DNA from 3 places in the Streptomyces sp. NBC_00576 genome. Region 1 is predicted to be linked to each of the others. Evidence: predicted binding sites of a transcription regulator. Region 1 holds the regulator's gene; each other region holds the start of a gene.
The links. Region 1 encodes HrcA, which represses chaperone genes, less so after heat shock. Its sites were predicted from a motif close to TTNGCACTCNGNNNNNCNGAGTGCNAA; they were not measured.
Positions count from the first base shown of each region.

Region 1 (5,246 bases):
CGATCTCGTACGGATGCTGGGGGCGATCCGTGACGAGTTCGGCCTCGCGGCGGACGCCGAGGTGACGACGGAGGCGAATCCGGAGTCGGTGGACGAGCGATATCTGGCCACGTTGCGGGAGGGCGGATTCAACCGGATCTCCTTCGGGATGCAGAGCGCGCAGCAGCACGTACTGAAGGTGCTGGACCGTACGCACACGCCCGGGCGGCCCGAGGCGTGCGTCGCGGAGGCGCGGGCTGTGGGGTTCGAGCACGTGAACCTCGACTTGATCTACGGCACCCCCGGGGAGTCGGACGATGACTGGCGGGCCTCGCTGGACGCCGTGCTCGGGGCCGGGCCGGATCACGTGAGCGCGTACGCCCTGATCGTGGAGGAGGGTACGCAGCTGGCTCGGCGTATCCGCCGGGGCGAGGTTCCGATGACCGACGACGACGTCCACGCGGATCGGTATCTGATCGCCGATGAGGTGCTGGGCGCGGCGGGTTATGAGTGGTACGAGGTGTCGAACTGGGCGACTTCGGTGGCCGGCCGGTGCCTCCACAACGAGCTGTACTGGCGCGGCGCCGACTGGTGGGGCGCGGGGCCAGGGGCCCACAGCCATGTGGGGGGCGTGCGGTGGTGGAACGTGAAGCATCCGGGGGCGTATGCGGGGGCGCTGGCGGCGGGGCGGTCGCCGGGGGCGGGCCGTGAGGTGCTGTCGGAGGAGGACCGGCGGGTGGAGCGGGTTCTGCTGGAGCTGAGGTTGCGGGAGGGGGTGCCGTTGGGGCTGCTGCGAGAGGCGGGGCTGGTGGCTGCGGGGCGTGCGTTGGGGGACGGGCTGCTGGAGGCGGGGCCCTATGGGGAGGGGCGGGCGGTGCTGACGTTGCGGGGGCGGTTGCTGGCGGATGCGGTGGTGCGGGATCTGGTGGACTGAGGGTTTCGCCCCCGCCGCCCTTACCCGTCCCATCCCTGGGGGCTGCGCCCCCAGACCCCCGCTTCGGCCCTGAACGGGCCTCGTCCTCAAGCGCCGGACGGGCTGGGTTCCGGTGCCGTCACGAAATCGATCAGTTCCTCCACGCGGCCCAGCAACTCCGGCTCCAGGTCCCTGTACGAGCCCACCCGCGCCAGAATCGCCCGCCACACCGCCCCCGTGTTCTCCGGCCACCCCAGCTCCCGGCACACCCCCGTCTTCCAGTCCTGCCCGTGCGGGATCCGGGGCCAGCCCGGGATGCCCAGCGACGCCGGCTTCACCGCCTCCCACACGTCGATGTACGGGTGCCCGACCACCAGCGCGTGTTCGCTCGTCACCGACTGCGCGATCCGGAACTCCTTCGTACCCGGCACCAGGTGGTCCACCAGGATGCCCAGGCGGGCGTCCGGGCCCGGGGCGAACTCGGTCACGATCGCGGGTAGGTCGTCGATGCCCTCCAGATACTCGACGACCACGCCCTCGACCCGCAGGTCGTCTCCCCACACCTTCTCGACCAGTTCGGCATCGTGACGGCCCTCGACATAGATCCGCCCCGCCCGGGCCACCCGTGCCCGGGCCCCGGGAACCGCCACCGAACCGGAAGCGGTACGGGACGGACGTACCGACGACGATGACGTCGACGGTGACCCGGTGGGGCGTACGAGGGTCACCACCCTGCCCTCCAGCAGGAAGCCGCCCGGCTCCAGCGGGAACACGCGGTGTTTGCCGAAGCGGTCCTCCAGGGTGACTGTGCCCGCCTCGCAGCGGATCACCGCGCCGCAGAAGCCCGTCCCCGGCTCCTCGACCACCAGGCCCGGGTCCGCCGGGACCTGCGGTACGGGCTTGGGCTTCTTCCACGGCGGGGTCAGGTCCGGAGAGTACTGGCGCATTCGGATGACGATAGGAGAAGCGCCCCCGGCGTCAGTTCACCGGCCCTCGCGACACGCCGAAACGGCTTGCCAGGGCGTCCCGTTGGGCCCGTACGAACGCCGCGTCCACCACCGCGCCGTGACCGGGTACGTACAGTGCGTCCTCGCCGCCCAGAGCGAGGAGACGGTCGAGGGCCGTGGGCCAGTGCGACGGTACGGCGTCGGGGCCCGCCTGCGGTTCGCCCGACTCCTCGACCAGATCGCCGCAGAAGACGACTGTCGGATCGCCCGGTACGAGGACCGCGAGGTCGCTGTGGGTGTGGCCGGGGCCGACGTTCCGCAGGACGACTTCCGGGCCGTCGTTCAGCTCGACGGTGAGCGCCCCCCGGACCTCCCGGTGCGGGACGACCAGGGTGTCCGCCGCCTCCTCCGCCGCACGGACATCCAGACCGTTGCGCACCGCGTCCGCGCACAACGCCTCGCGCCCCACTTTCTCGAATGCGCCCTCCGCGCCCCCTGCCGCGAAGACATACGCACCCGCGAACACCGCCGATCCGAAAATATGATCGAAATGGGCGTGTGTGAGTGCGAGAAAGTCCACACGGCGACCGGCGAGCGCCTGGGCCTCCAGACGCACCTTCGCGCCCTCCGCGAGGCTCGATCCCGCGTCGATCAGCAGTGCGCCGCCCGGCCCGGTCACCAGTCCCACCGTGCAGTCCCAGACCGGCAGCCGGCACCGGCCCACCCCGGCCGCCAGGCGCTCCCAGCCCAGGTCGTCCCACCCCGGCTCTTCCCAAGTCACCTTCATGCGGCGACGCTAGCCGGAGAGGGCGGAAGCCGTGGGAAGCCGCGGGACGTCGCGGGAAGCCGTGGGCCCGAGCTGGTTGCCGAGGACGCGACATCGCAGGACAGGTCGGTACACGTCGGCAGGTCAGTGCGGGCTGCCCTTGCCGGGGGCGTACCCGACAGCCGTACACTGGGCCGGGGAACTCTGGCACTCGCACACGAAGAGTGCCAGGGAGGCCAATGAAGGGCCGAAGAGCCATATAGACCGAGACCGGTGCGGGAGACCGGGTATCGGGTAGGCACTCAGGGGACGACAGCAGCTGGAGGTGTGCGCGGTGCTCAGTGAACGCAGGCTCGAAGTGCTGCGCGCGATCGTCCAGGACTATGTCGGCACCGAGGAGCCGGTCGGGTCCAAGGCGCTCACCGAGCGGCACAACCTCGGGGTCTCGCCGGCGACCGTCCGCAACGACATGGCGGCGCTGGAGGACGAGGGCTTCATCGCCCAGCCTCACACCAGCGCCGGGCGCATCCCGACCGAAAAGGGCTACCGGCTCTTCGTCGACAGGCTCGCCGGCGTCAAGCCGATGACGGCGCCCGAGCGGCGTGCCATCCAGAACTTCCTGGACGGCGCTGTCGACCTCGATGATGTCGTGGGGCGGACAGTGCGACTGCTCGCCCAGCTGACGCGGCAGGTCGCCGTCGTGCAGTATCCGTCGCTCACCCGGTCCACCGTGCGGCACGTGGAGCTGCTCTCGCTCGCTCCCGCGCGCGTGATGCTCGTGCTGATCACGGACACGGGCCGGGTGGAGCAGCGGATGATCGACTGCCCGGCGCCCTTCGGGGAGACGTCTCTGGCGGATCTACGCGCGCGGCTCAACAGCCGGGTCGCGGGCCGCCGGTTCGCGGACGTGCCGCAGCTTGTGCAGGACCTCCCGGACGCCTTCGAGGCGGAGGACCGGGGCACGGTCGCGACGGTGCTCTCCACCCTTCTGGAGACGCTCGTCGAGGAGGCCGAGGAGCGGCTGATGATCGGCGGAACCGCCAATCTGACCCGCTTCGGACATGACTTTCCCCTCACTATCAGGCCGGTTCTGGAAGCTCTGGAGGAACAGGTCGTACTTCTCAAACTCCTTGGTGAGGCCGGGGATTCGAGCATGACCGTACGAATCGGTCACGAGAACAAATACGAGGGACTCAACTCCACGTCCGTCGTGTCGGTCGGCTACGGTTCGGGCGGCGAGGCAGTGGCCAAGCTCGGCGTGGTCGGACCGACCCGCATGGACTACCCGGGAACGATGGGAGCGGTACGCGCAGTGGCACGGTACGTCGGACAGATCCTGGCGGAGTCGTAAGTGGCCACGGACTACTACGCCGTACTCGGCGTGCGCCGCGACGCGTCCCAGGACGAGATCAAGAAGGCGTTCAGGAGGCTCGCCCGCGAGCTGCACCCGGACGTCAACCCCGATCCGAAGACGCAGGAGCGGTTCAAGGAGATCAACGCCGCGTACGAGGTGTTGTCGGACCCGCAGAAGAAGCAGGTCTACGACCTCGGCGGCGACCCCCTCTCGCAGGCGGGCGGCGGAGGCGCGGGCGGCTTCGGCGCCGGTGGCTTCGGGAACTTCTCGGACATCATGGACGCGTTCTTCGGAACGGCGTCCCAGCGGGGGCCGAGGTCGCGTACGCGGCGCGGCCAGGACGCGATGATCCGGCTCGACATCGAGCTCGACGAAGCCGCCTTCGGGACCACCAAGGACATCCAGGTCGACACGGCCGTGGTGTGCGCCACCTGTAGTGGTGAGGGTGCGGCGCCGGGGACTTCCGCCCAGACCTGCGACATGTGTCGCGGTCGGGGTGAGGTGTCGCAGGTGACGCGGTCCTTCCTGGGCCAGGTCATGACATCCCGGCCCTGCCCGCAGTGCCAGGGGTTCGGAACGGTCGTTCCGACGCCGTGCCCCGAGTGCGCCGGTGACGGGCGGGTGCGGTCGCGGCGGACGCTGACCGTGAAGATCCCTGCGGGTGTCGACAACGGTACGAGGATCCAGCTCGCCGGTGAGGGTGAGGTGGGGCCGGGTGGTGGTCCCGCCGGTGACCTGTACGTCGAGATCCATGAGCTGCCGCACTCGCAGTTCCAGCGGCGCGGGGACGATCTGCACTGCACGGTGACTCTTCCGATGACGGCGGCGTCGCTGGGCACGAAGGTGCCGCTGGAGACGCTCGACGGGCTGGAGGAGGTCGACATCCGTCCGGGCACGCAGTCCGGGCAGTCGATTCCGCTGCACGGGCGGGGGGTTACGCATCTTCGGGGTGGCGGGCGCGGTGATCTCATCGTCCATGTCGAGGTCATGACTCCGTCGAAGCTTGATCCTGAGCAGGAGCGGCTGCTGCGGGAGCTGGCGCAGTTGCGGGGTGAGGAGCGGCCCACGGGGCAGTTCCAGCCTGGGCAGCAGGGGTTGTTCTCGCGGTTGAAGGATGCGTTCAACGGGCGTTGAGGGTAGGGGGCGGGCTCTCTGGGGGCTGCGCCCCCAGACCCCGCTTTCGCACTGAACGCACTCGTCCTCAAACGCCGGACGGGCTGTACGGGCCTGATTCGGACTTGTGCAGGGGACGTGACAACATGCCGTCATGTCCTCCGCGCTGACCGA
Region 1 is NZ_CP107780.1:7,524,837-7,530,082, forward strand. Features, by position in the region: gene hemW (radical SAM family heme chaperone HemW) at 1-913, shown strand, start outside; gene OG734_RS32770 (DUF3097 domain-containing protein) at 1,000-1,839, opposite strand; gene OG734_RS32775 (MBL fold metallo-hydrolase) at 1,871-2,626, opposite strand; gene hrcA (heat-inducible transcriptional repressor HrcA) at 2,940-3,956, shown strand; gene dnaJ (molecular chaperone DnaJ) at 3,957-5,093, shown strand; gene OG734_RS32790 (nitronate monooxygenase) at 5,227-5,246, shown strand, end outside.

Region 2 (5,246 bases), 2.6 Mb from region 1:
CGGATGAAGTCGCCGTCGAGGCCGACCGAGCCGACCGTGATGGTGGGCTTGCCGGTGAGCTTCTTCGTCCAGCCGGCCAGGTTGAGGTCCGAGCCGTCGAACTCCGGGAGCCAGTAGCGGCGCGTGGAGGCGTGGAAGGCGTCGACGCCGGCCGCCGCGAGCGGGGTGAGGATCGACTCCAGCTCCGCGGGGGTCTCGCCGAGGCGGGCGTCGAAGGCGCCCGACTTCCACTGCGAGTACCGGAAGATGATCGGGAAGGACGCGGACACGGCCTCGCGTACGGCGGCCACGATCTCCGTCGCGAACTTCGTACGGGCGACCAGGTCGCCCCCGTACGCGTCGGTGCGACGGTTGGTGTCCGCCCACAGGAACTGGTCGATCAGGTAGCCGTGGGCGCCGTGCAGTTCGACTCCGTCGAAGCCGATGCGCTCGGCGGCCACCGCGGCCTCGACGAACGCGTCGATGACGTCGTCCAGGTCCTCCTGCGTCATCTCCTTGCCACCGCCGGCGGTGCCGTCCAGCCGCAGACCGGACGGGCCGACCGGCGGCGCGTCGGCGTACGGGGGCTGCCCGGCCTCCCTCGTCATGCCGATGTGCCACAGCTGCGGCACGATCTTCCCGCCGGCCGCGTGCACGGCGTCGGCGACCTTCGCCCAACCCGCGAGCTGCTCCTCGCCGTGGAACCGGGGGACGCCGTCACTGTCACCGGCGGATTCGTGTCCGACGTACGTGCCCTCGGTGACGATCAGACCGACTCCCGCGCCCGCACGGCGCGCGTAGTACGAGGCCACGTTCTCCCCGGGGACGCCACCGGGCGAGAACTTGCGCGTCATCGGCGCCATCACGATCCGGTTCGGCACGGTCAGACCGTTCAGCGTGACAGGGCGGGCGAGGACCTGGGCCGCGCGGGAGGTCTGGGCGGGGGCTGTCACGTGGGGGCTCCTCGGAAGGGGACGGGAGACGAACGGAGGTACAGACGCAGTTGCTTGCATATGCATCAACTACGGCCCTCCGGCCCTCCATTCCGCCCGCCGGGGAACGCCTGCTGTGATCCCGGCCACTACACGGGATAAACGCCCGAGGGCGGCACCCTCCTCGTAAGGAGAAGGGTGCCGCCCTCGGTACGAAGGACGGTGATCAACCAGAGGTCGATCAGAAGTCCATGTCACCGCCCGGCATGCCGCCACCGGCGCCGGCGCCGGCGCCGGCCTTCTCCGGCTTGTCGGCGATGACGGCCTCGGTGGTGAGGAAGAGCGCAGCGATCGACGCGGCGTTCTGCAGCGCGGAGCGCGTCACCTTCGCCGGGTCGATGATGCCCTCGGCGATCATGTCGACGTACTCACCGGTCGCGGCGTTGAGGCCGTGGCCGACGGGAAGGTTGCGCACCTTCTCGACGATGACGCCACCCTCGAGACCACCGTTGACGGCGATCTGCTTGAGCGGGGCTTCCAGGGCGAGACGCACGATGTTGGCGCCGGTCGCCTCGTCACCCGTCAGCTCGAGCTTCTCGAAGACCGAGGTGGCCTGGAGCAGGGCCACGCCGCCACCGGCGACGATGCCCTCCTCGACGGCCGCCTTCGCGTTGCGAACGGCGTCCTCGATGCGGTGCTTGCGCTCCTTGAGCTCGACCTCGGTGGCGGCACCGGCCTTGATGACCGCAACACCGCCGGCGAGCTTCGCCAGGCGCTCCTGCAGCTTCTCGCGGTCGTAGTCGCTGTCCGAGTTCTCGATCTCGGCGCGGATCTGGCTGACCCGGCCGGCGACCTGGTCGGCGGAGCCGCCGCCGTCGACGATCGTGGTCTCGTCCTTGGTGATGACGACCTTGCGCGCACGGCCCAGGAGGTCCAGGGAGGTGTTCTCGAGCTTGAGACCGACCTCCTCGGAGATGACCTCGCCACCCGTGAGGATCGCGATGTCGTTCAGCATCGCCTTGCGGCGGTCACCGAAGCCCGGGGCCTTGACCGCGACGGACTTGAAGGTCCCGCGGATCTTGTTGACGACCAGGGTCGAGAGAGCCTCGCCCTCCACGTCCTCGGCGATGATCAGCAGCGGCTTGCCCGACTGCATGACCTTCTCCAGGAGCGGGAGCAGGTCCTTGACCGAGGAGATCTTGGAGTTGGCGATGAGGATGTAGGGGTCCTCGAGCGAGGACTCCATGCGCTCCATGTCGGTCGCGAAGTACGCCGAGATGTAGCCCTTGTCGAAGCGCATGCCCTCGGTGAGTTCCAGCTCCAGACCGAAGGTCTGGGACTCCTCGACGGTGATGACGCCTTCCTTGCCGACCTTGTCCATCGCCTCGGCGATGAGCTCGCCGATCTGCGTGTCGGCGGCGGAGATGGAGGCGGTCGAAGCGATCTGCTCCTTGGTCTCGACCTCCTTCGCCTGGTCGAGCAGCGCACCGGAGACGGCCTCGACGGCCTTCTCGATGCCGCGCTTCAGGGCCATCGGGTTCGCACCCGCGGCCACGTTGCGCAGTCCTTCGCGGACCAGCGCCTGGGCCAGGACAGTCGCGGTCGTCGTGCCGTCGCCGGCTACGTCGTCCGTCTTCTTCGCGACTTCCTTGACCAGCTCGGCGCCGATCTTCTCGTACGGGTCCTCGAGCTCGATCTCCTTGGCGATGGAAACACCATCGTTGGTGATCGTGGGGGCGCCCCACTTCTTCTCGAGGACGACGTTTCGGCCCTTGGGGCCGAGGGTGACCTTGACGGCGTCGGCGAGCTGGTTCATCCCGCGCTCGAGACCGCGCCGTGCCTCCTCGTCGAACGCGATGATCTTGGCCATGTGAAGTGGTCCTCCCGGACTGGGGTGGATTGCTCCGGACCGCGCTGGCGCCCGCGACGGACGGCCTGCCTGCCTCGGTGATTCCTTGCACCACCTGGCCTGCGGACCTCACCCACCCGGTCCTTCGTTATCACTCTCACCTTCAGAGTGCTAACGCCAATAATTAGCACTCGCCCCTACCGAGTGCAAGCGGCTCTCGAAGATCCGCAGGTGAACAGGGGGGTCGCCCACGCCATCCACGGACCGCCGCAGGCATGCCGACGGGTTGGCCGACAGGTTGGCGGACATGCCGCGGGCATGCCGAAGGGCTCGTACCCCGTGAGGTCCCACGGGGTACGAGCCCTTCGAATCCTTCAACGAAGGAAGAAGAACGTCGCTTGCGATGCGCCGGCGCGTTGCTTCAGCTGGTCGCCAGACGGACCATGTCCGCCTGCGGCCCCTTCTGGCCCTGCGAGATCTCGAAATCGACCCGCTGACCTTCCTCGAGGGTGCGGTAGCCGTCCATCTGAATCGCGCTGTAGTGGACGAAAACATCCGCACCACCGTCGACCGCGATGAAGCCGTACCCCTTCTCCGCGTTGAACCACTTGACGGTGCCCTGAGCCATGCCTAACTCCCCTATTACTGGCCCTTGCACGGATCCGCACTTCGCGGATCCGGGTCAGACCTCACCCCCCCAACCGGTGGAGGTGTGCGCCGGAACGCGTCGACCGCGGCCGAATGTATCTGTCCAACTGCCCTCTGCAACAGGTCAATCGGACGAGAAATCCGGGCACGCCAGGTCAGTAAATATGCGGAGAATTCACGCGGATTCAGGGCAAGCCGGGCCCCACAAAGAGAACAAAAAACGCAAAAGGCCTGCACACTTTGGCTACTTCTCGTTGGGTGCGCGGCAGGAATTAATACGCGTGCGGCGAGCGAAGTGGTGCGGCTTCCCCAACTGTACCGCGCTCAACCATACAGAATTGCCCCCTCCGCTTCTCTCACGGAGGGGGCAATTCGATGAACTCTCGGTAATCAATGTTACCGACGGTTACTACTCGCGGGTATCAAACCCGGGATCAGCCTCCGGCGACCGCCGGAATGATCGACACCCCGGCACCGTCCGGCGTCGCCGTCTCCAGCCCCTGCTCGAACCGGACGTCGTCGTCGTTGACGTACACGTTGACGAAGCGACGCAGCTTGCCCTGATCGTCGAGCACGCGGGCGGCGATCCCCGTGTGGTTCTTCTCCAGATCAGCGATGACCTCAGCGAGGGTCCCACCCTCAGCGGCCACCTCGGCCTGTCCACCGGTGTAGGTACGCAGGATGGTGGGGATGCGGACGGAAACGCTCACGATTGACCTCCGGTCAGGTGGAGCGCCCCAAAGGGGCGCGGGGCTGTGCTGGATGTGCGGCTACCGCCGCGTGGGCGCGACCAGCCCCCACGGACCCGCAGACAACAACGGCTATACGAGGCCGGCGTCCCGGAAAGACTCAAGGCTGGGCCGAATCGTCGCAGTCAGCCCGACGTCGGCCACCGCGTCCAACGTCTTGAGACCGTCCCCGGTGTTCAACACGACAGTCGTGAGCGTCGGGTCGAGGAGACCATTCTCGATCAGCTTCTTCGCCACACCCACGGTCACCCCACCGGCGGTCTCCGCGAAGATCCCTTCCGTACGCGCGAGCAACCGAATCGCGTCGACGATCTGCTCGTCGTTCACGTCCTCCACCGCCCCGCCGGTCCGCCGCGCGATATCCAGCACGTACGGCCCGTCCGCCGGGTTGCCGATCGCCAGCGACTTGGCGATGGTGTTGGGCTTCTGCGGCCGTACGACGTCGTGCCCGGCCTTGTAGGCCACGGACACCGGCGAGCAGCCCTCCGCCTGGGCGCCGAAGATCTTGTACGGCTTGTCGGCGACCAGCCCGAGCTTGATCAGCTCCTGCAGACCCTTGTCGATCTTCGTGAGCTGCGACCCGGAGGCGATCGGCACGACGAGCTGGTCCGGCAGCTGCCAGCCGAGCTGCTCGCAGATCTCGTACGCCAGGGTCTTGCTGCCCTCCGCGTAGTACGGGCGCAAGTTGACGTTGACGAAGCCCCAGCCCTCGCCGACCGGGTCGCCGATCAGCTCGGAGCAGAAGCGGTTCACGTCGTCGTAGTTGCCCTCGATGCCGACGAGCTCGCCGCCGTACACCGCGGCCATGACGACCTTGCCCTGCTCCAGGTCGTGCGGGATGAACACGCAGGAACGGAAACCGGCCCGGGCGGCGGCGGCGCCCACGGCACCGGCCAGGTTGCCCGTGGAGGAGCAGGAGAGGGTGGTGAAGTTGAAGGCGCGGGCGGCCTCGATGGCCTGGGCGACGACCCGGTCCTTGAAGGAGTGGGTCGGGTTGCCGGAGTCGTCCTTGACGAAGAGCTTGCCGGCGTCGACACCCAGCTCACGGGCGAGGTTGTCGGCCTGGACGAGCTTGGTCCAGCCGGGGTT
Region 2 is NZ_CP107780.1:4,931,073-4,936,318, forward strand. Features, by position in the region: gene OG734_RS21085 (NADH:flavin oxidoreductase) at 1-932, opposite strand, end outside; gene groL (chaperonin GroEL) at 1,153-2,781, opposite strand; gene OG734_RS21095 (cold-shock protein) at 3,182-3,388, opposite strand; gene OG734_RS21100 (MoaD/ThiS family protein) at 3,843-4,118, opposite strand; gene thrC (threonine synthase) at 4,230-5,246, opposite strand, start outside.
Region 2: groL (chaperonin GroEL) is a predicted target of HrcA. The motif match lies at 2,945-2,971, and genes of this name have one in related genera.

Region 3 (5,246 bases), 3.5 Mb from region 1:
GCTCGGTCCCGAACCACAGCACCGCTTCCTTCACATCCCCGCCGTCCGAGATCCACTCGGCCCCGGCGTCGGCGGGAATCGCCTCGTGCGGCACACCGGGAGCGATCTTCAGCGCGGCCAGCGGAGCCTTCCGCGCCGCCTCCACGGCCCACGACAACGGCGGTGAGTACGCCTCGGGATCGAAGATCCTCCCGCGCCCGCCCCGCCGCGCGGGATCGACGAACACCGCGCCGTACGCCGTCGTGTCGACGTCGGTGACGTCGGCCTCCCGTACCTCCACCAGATCCCCGATCCCCAGCGCCTCGACGTTCGCGCGGGCGACGGCGGCTGTGAGCGGATCCCGGTCCACGGCGAGGACACGGATGCCCGCCCGGGCGAGCGCGAGGGCATCGCCCCCGATCCCGCAGCACAGGTCAGCGACGGAGGTCACGCCCAACTCCCTGAACCGCCCCGCCCGGTACGCGGCCACACTCGCCCGAGTCGACTGCTCGACCCCGTTGGGCGTGAAGAACATCCGCCCGGCGTCCCCGGCACCGAACTTCGCCACCGCCCGCTGCCGCAACCGCTCCTGTCCGAGCGCTGCCGAGACCAGTTCGGCGGGATGCTCGCGGCGCAGCCGGGTGGCGACGGCCAGTTCACGGGCCGGCTCGGTGCCGCGCACCTCGTCGAGGAGGGCGCGGCCCTGAGGGGTGAGCAGGGCGGCGAAAGCGGAGAGGGCGGCGGCGAGGTCGTTCACCAGGTCATTGTGAGCCAGACGGTGGACGGCGTGCTTGTGGCGCCGGTGTCGGACCGTCCGCACGGCAGGGCCCTGGGAAGATCCGACACCATGCGGACTGTAGGACAAAATGACAGTAAATGGGCCTCGGTCGGGCTGTGTGCCGGGACGGCCGCACTGGCCCTCGCAGTCGGCTGTGCCGCCGCAGGCGCCCCGAAACCGGTCCGCCCGGCCCCCGCCCCCGCCGGGCGCCAGCAGCAGTTCCACGCACCCGCGGCCCGCGCCCTCGACGCGTACGCCCAGCAACTGCGCCGTTCCTACGCGACCCGCGCGGCCGCGGCCAAGCGCTGGGGCCTGACTTCGCCCCCGCTGATCGCACCCCAGCCCCCCGCCCGCAAACCGCAGCTCACCACCCGCAAGGGCTTCGAGGTGGACGACCACGAGGAACGCGGCCTGCCGCCCGTCTTCACCACGATCCCCACCCGCCACAAAGTCGTCTTCCTCACGATCGACGACGGCGCCGAGAAGGACCCGGCGTTCCTGCGCATGACGAGCGAACTGAAGATCCCGTACACCGCCTTCCTCAGCGACTACCTGGTCAAGGAGGACTACGGCTACTTCAGGAAGATGCGCGACCTGGGCGTCGTACTCAACAACCACACCCTCCACCACCGTTACCTGCCCGCCCTCTCCTACGAGCGCCAGAAGGCCGAGATCTGCGGCATGCAGGACGTGATCAGGAAGCGGTACGGCACCCGCCCCGCCCTCTTCCGCCCGCCCTACGGCAACTACGACGAGGACACCTTGCGCGCGGCCAAGTCATGCGGTGTGAAGTACGTCCCGCTGTGGAACGAGGAGGTCTTCGCGGACCACTGGGACTACCGCGAGCCGGACCGGGACATCCACCCGGGTGACATCGTCCTCAGTCATTTCCGGGGCAAGGGCGACGGAAAGGGCACGATGCCCGACATGATCCGCCGTTTCATGAAACTCGTCACCGTCAAGGGATACGCGGTGGCCCGCCTGGAGGACTACCTGTGACCGCGCGCCCCCTGGCCGCCGCCGCACTGGCCGCCGCACTCCTCGCGGCAACGCTGACCGGCTGCGCCCAGTCCGTGGACCCCATCGAACGCCTCGGCAGAAAGGCGGCCCACGCGGCCCGGCAGGCGGCCCGTACGCACTCCCCGGCCGGCGACCCACACGCGTACCGCCGCTGGGGCCTGCCGTCTCCCCTGCGCCCGGCCCCGCCCCCGTCCCAGCGCCCCCGCCTCCGCACGGCGGGCCCCGGCCTTCCCCCGGTCGTCGACCACATCCCGACCCACGACAAGGTCGTCTTCCTCACCTACGACGACGGCGCCGAACGCGACCCCCGGTTCGTCGACCTGGTCCGCGAACTGCGCCTCCCGGTCAGCATGTTCCTCACGGACAGCGTCGTGGGCCCGGGCTACGCCCACTTCGCCCGCCTGCGTGAGGTCGGCGCGAACGTCCAGAACCACACCCTGGACCACCAGTCCCTGCGAGGCCTGCCGTACGCAGGCCAGCGCGCCGAGATCTGCGGCCAGCAGGACAAACTCCGCGAACGCTTCGGCCTCCGCCCCCGCCTCTTCCGCCCGCCCTACGGCACCTACGACCCGACCACTCTGAGGGCGGCCGCGGACTGCGGAGTCTCGGCGGTGGTGCTGTGGACCGAGGGGGAGAAGCCGCTCCGGGCGGGCGACATCGTCCCCGTGGAACTTCCGCTGGTCGAACGGACGGTGAGCCTGCTCAGGCAGGTTCAGGAGCAGGGGCTGAGGGTGGGCCGGCTGGAGGACTACCTCTGACATGTCCAGCCCGTCCGGCGTTTGAGGACGAGCGCGTTCAGCGCGACACGGGGGTCTGGGGCAGAGCCCTCAGGGACCGGCGATCACACCAACCCACGGCCACTCATCTGGACCCACGATCACTGGAAACCCCCGCGAAACCGCCGACGGCATTGGCACTCCGCTTGACCGAGTGCTAATCGCAGTCATAGTCTCAGGTCTGGCACTCCCCCCTGGAGAGTGCCAATAGCGACGGGCAGGTCCGGCACCCGCGACGACGGATCCACCTGGTCGCCACCTCAGACAGTTAACCCCGTGAGATCTCCGAAGGGGGAGGTCGGATCGTGACGACCACCAGCTCCAAGGTTGCCATCAAGCCGCTCGAGGACCGCATTGTGGTCCAGCCGCTCGAAGCCGAGCAGACCACGGCCTCTGGCCTGGTCATCCCGGACACTGCCAAGGAGAAGCCCCAGGAGGGCGTCGTCCTGGCCGTGGGCCCGGGTCGCTTCGAGAACGGCGAGCGCCTGCCGCTCGACGTGAAGACCGGCGACATCGTGCTGTACAGCAAGTACGGCGGCACCGAGGTGAAGTACAACGGCGAGGAGTACCTCGTCCTCTCGGCTCGCGACGTGCTCGCGATCGTCGAGAAGTAATTCACTCGGCATTACCAGCATTGCAGTGAACTGCGCCCCTGGCCCCCGCGACTCTCAACAAGCCGGGTGCTGGGGGCGCGGTTCGTTCTCCCAAGAATTCCGAGAGGGCTGAACCGCTCCTATGGCGAAGATCCTGAAGTTCGACGAGGACGCCCGTCGCGCCCTTGAGCGCGGCGTCAACAAGCTTGCCGACACGGTCAAGGTGACGATCGGCCCCAAGGGCCGCAACGTCGTCATCGACAAGAAGTTCGGCGCTCCCACCATCACCAACGACGGCGTCACCATCGCCCGCGAGGTCGAGCTCGACGACCCGTACGAGAACCTCGGCGCCCAGCTGGTGAAGGAGGTGGCGACCAAGACCAACGACATCGCGGGTGACGGTACGACCACCGCCACCGTGCTGGCCCAGGCGCTCGTCCGCGAGGGCCTGAAGAACGTCGCCGCCGGCGCCTCCCCGGCCGCCCTGAAGAAGGGCATCGACGCGGCGGTCAAGGCTGTGTCCGAGGAACTCCTCGCGACCGCCCGCCCGATCGAGGAGAAGTCCGACATCGCCGCCGTGGCCGCGCTCTCCGCGCAGGACACGCAGGTCGGCGAGCTCATCGCCGAGGCGATGGACAAGGTCGGCAAGGACGGTGTCATCACCGTCGAGGAGTCCAACACCTTCGGCCTGGAGCTCGACTTCACCGAGGGCATGGCCTTCGACAAGGGCTACCTGTCCCCGTACATGGTGTCCGACCAGGAGCGTATGGAGGCCGTCCTCGACGACCCGTACATCCTGATCCACCAGGGCAAGATCGCCTCCATCCAGGACCTGCTGCCGCTGCTGGAGAAGGTCATCCAGACCAACTCCTCCAAGCCGCTGCTGATCATCGCCGAGGACGTCGAGGGCGAAGCCCTGTCGACCCTGGTCGTGAACAAGATCCGCGGCACCTTCAACGCGGTCGCGGTCAAGGCCCCCGGCTTCGGCGACCGCCGCAAGGCGATGCTCGGCGACATGGCCGCGCTCACCGGCGCCGAGGTCATCGCCGAGGAGGTCGGCCTCAAGCTCGACCAGGTCGGCCTCGACGTGCTCGGCACCGCCCGCCGCGTCACCATCTCGAAGGACGACACGGTCATCGTCGACGGCGGTGGCGACACCGGCGCCGTAGCCGGCCGCGTCAACCAGATCAAGGCCGAGATCGAGAACACGGACTCCGACTGGGACCGCGAGAAGCTCCAGGAGCGCCTCGCGAAGCTGGCCGGCGGCGTGTGCGTGATCAAGGTCGGCGCCGCCACCGAGGTGGAGCTGAAGGAGAAGAAGCACCGTCTCGAGGACGCCATCTCCGCGACCCGCGCCGCGGTCGAGGAGGGCATCGTCTCCGGTGGTGGCTCCGCGCTCGTCCACGCCGTGAAGATCCTCGAGGGCAACCTCGGCAAGACCGGCGACGAGGCGACGGGTGTCGCGGTCGTCCGCAAGGCCGCCGTCGAGCCGCTGCGCTGGATCGCCGAGAACGCCGGCCTGGAGGGTTACGTCATCACCTCCAAGGTCGCCGAGCTCGACAAGGGCCAGGGCTTCAACGCCGCCACCGGCGAGTACGGCGACCTGGTCAAGCAGGGCGTCATCGACCCGGTCAAGGTCACCCGCTCCGCCCTGGAGAACGCTGCCTCGATCGCCTCCCTCCTCCTCACGACCGAGACTCTGGTCGTCGAGAAGAAGGAAGAGGAAGAGCCGGCCGGCGGTGGCCACGGCCACGGCCACTCCCACTGAGCCAACAGCTCACGCAGCACGAAGAAACCCCCCGTTCCTGGCTGGAACGGGGGGTTTCTCCCTTCGCGGGCGGTCAACTGATCCCCGATACGCCCCCCGAACGTCCCTTCTGCCCCACCCCTCCACCGCTCTACTGCTCCAACGAGTCCAGCGCCCCGAGCTGCCCCATCAGCCCCAGCCGGTCGTACTGCCACCAGCCCTCGACGATCTTCCCGTCCGTGTCGAACCGGTGGATGGTCATGCCGGTCATCGAGGCTTGCTTGCCGCTGTTGGGAATGCCGAGGAACTCGCCCCGCTGGGTCCCGTTCCACGTCCAGCGGGTGCAGACCCGG
Region 3 is NZ_CP107780.1:3,998,880-4,004,125, reverse strand. Features, by position in the region: gene OG734_RS16890 (class I SAM-dependent methyltransferase) at 1-736, opposite strand, end outside; gene OG734_RS16885 (polysaccharide deacetylase family protein) at 827-1,756, shown strand; gene OG734_RS16880 (polysaccharide deacetylase family protein) at 1,753-2,535, shown strand; gene groES (co-chaperone GroES) at 2,859-3,167, shown strand; gene groL (chaperonin GroEL) at 3,289-4,914, shown strand; gene OG734_RS16865 (ester cyclase) at 5,045-5,246, opposite strand, start outside.
Region 3: groES (co-chaperone GroES) is a predicted target of HrcA. The motif match lies at 2,688-2,714, and genes of this name have one in related genera.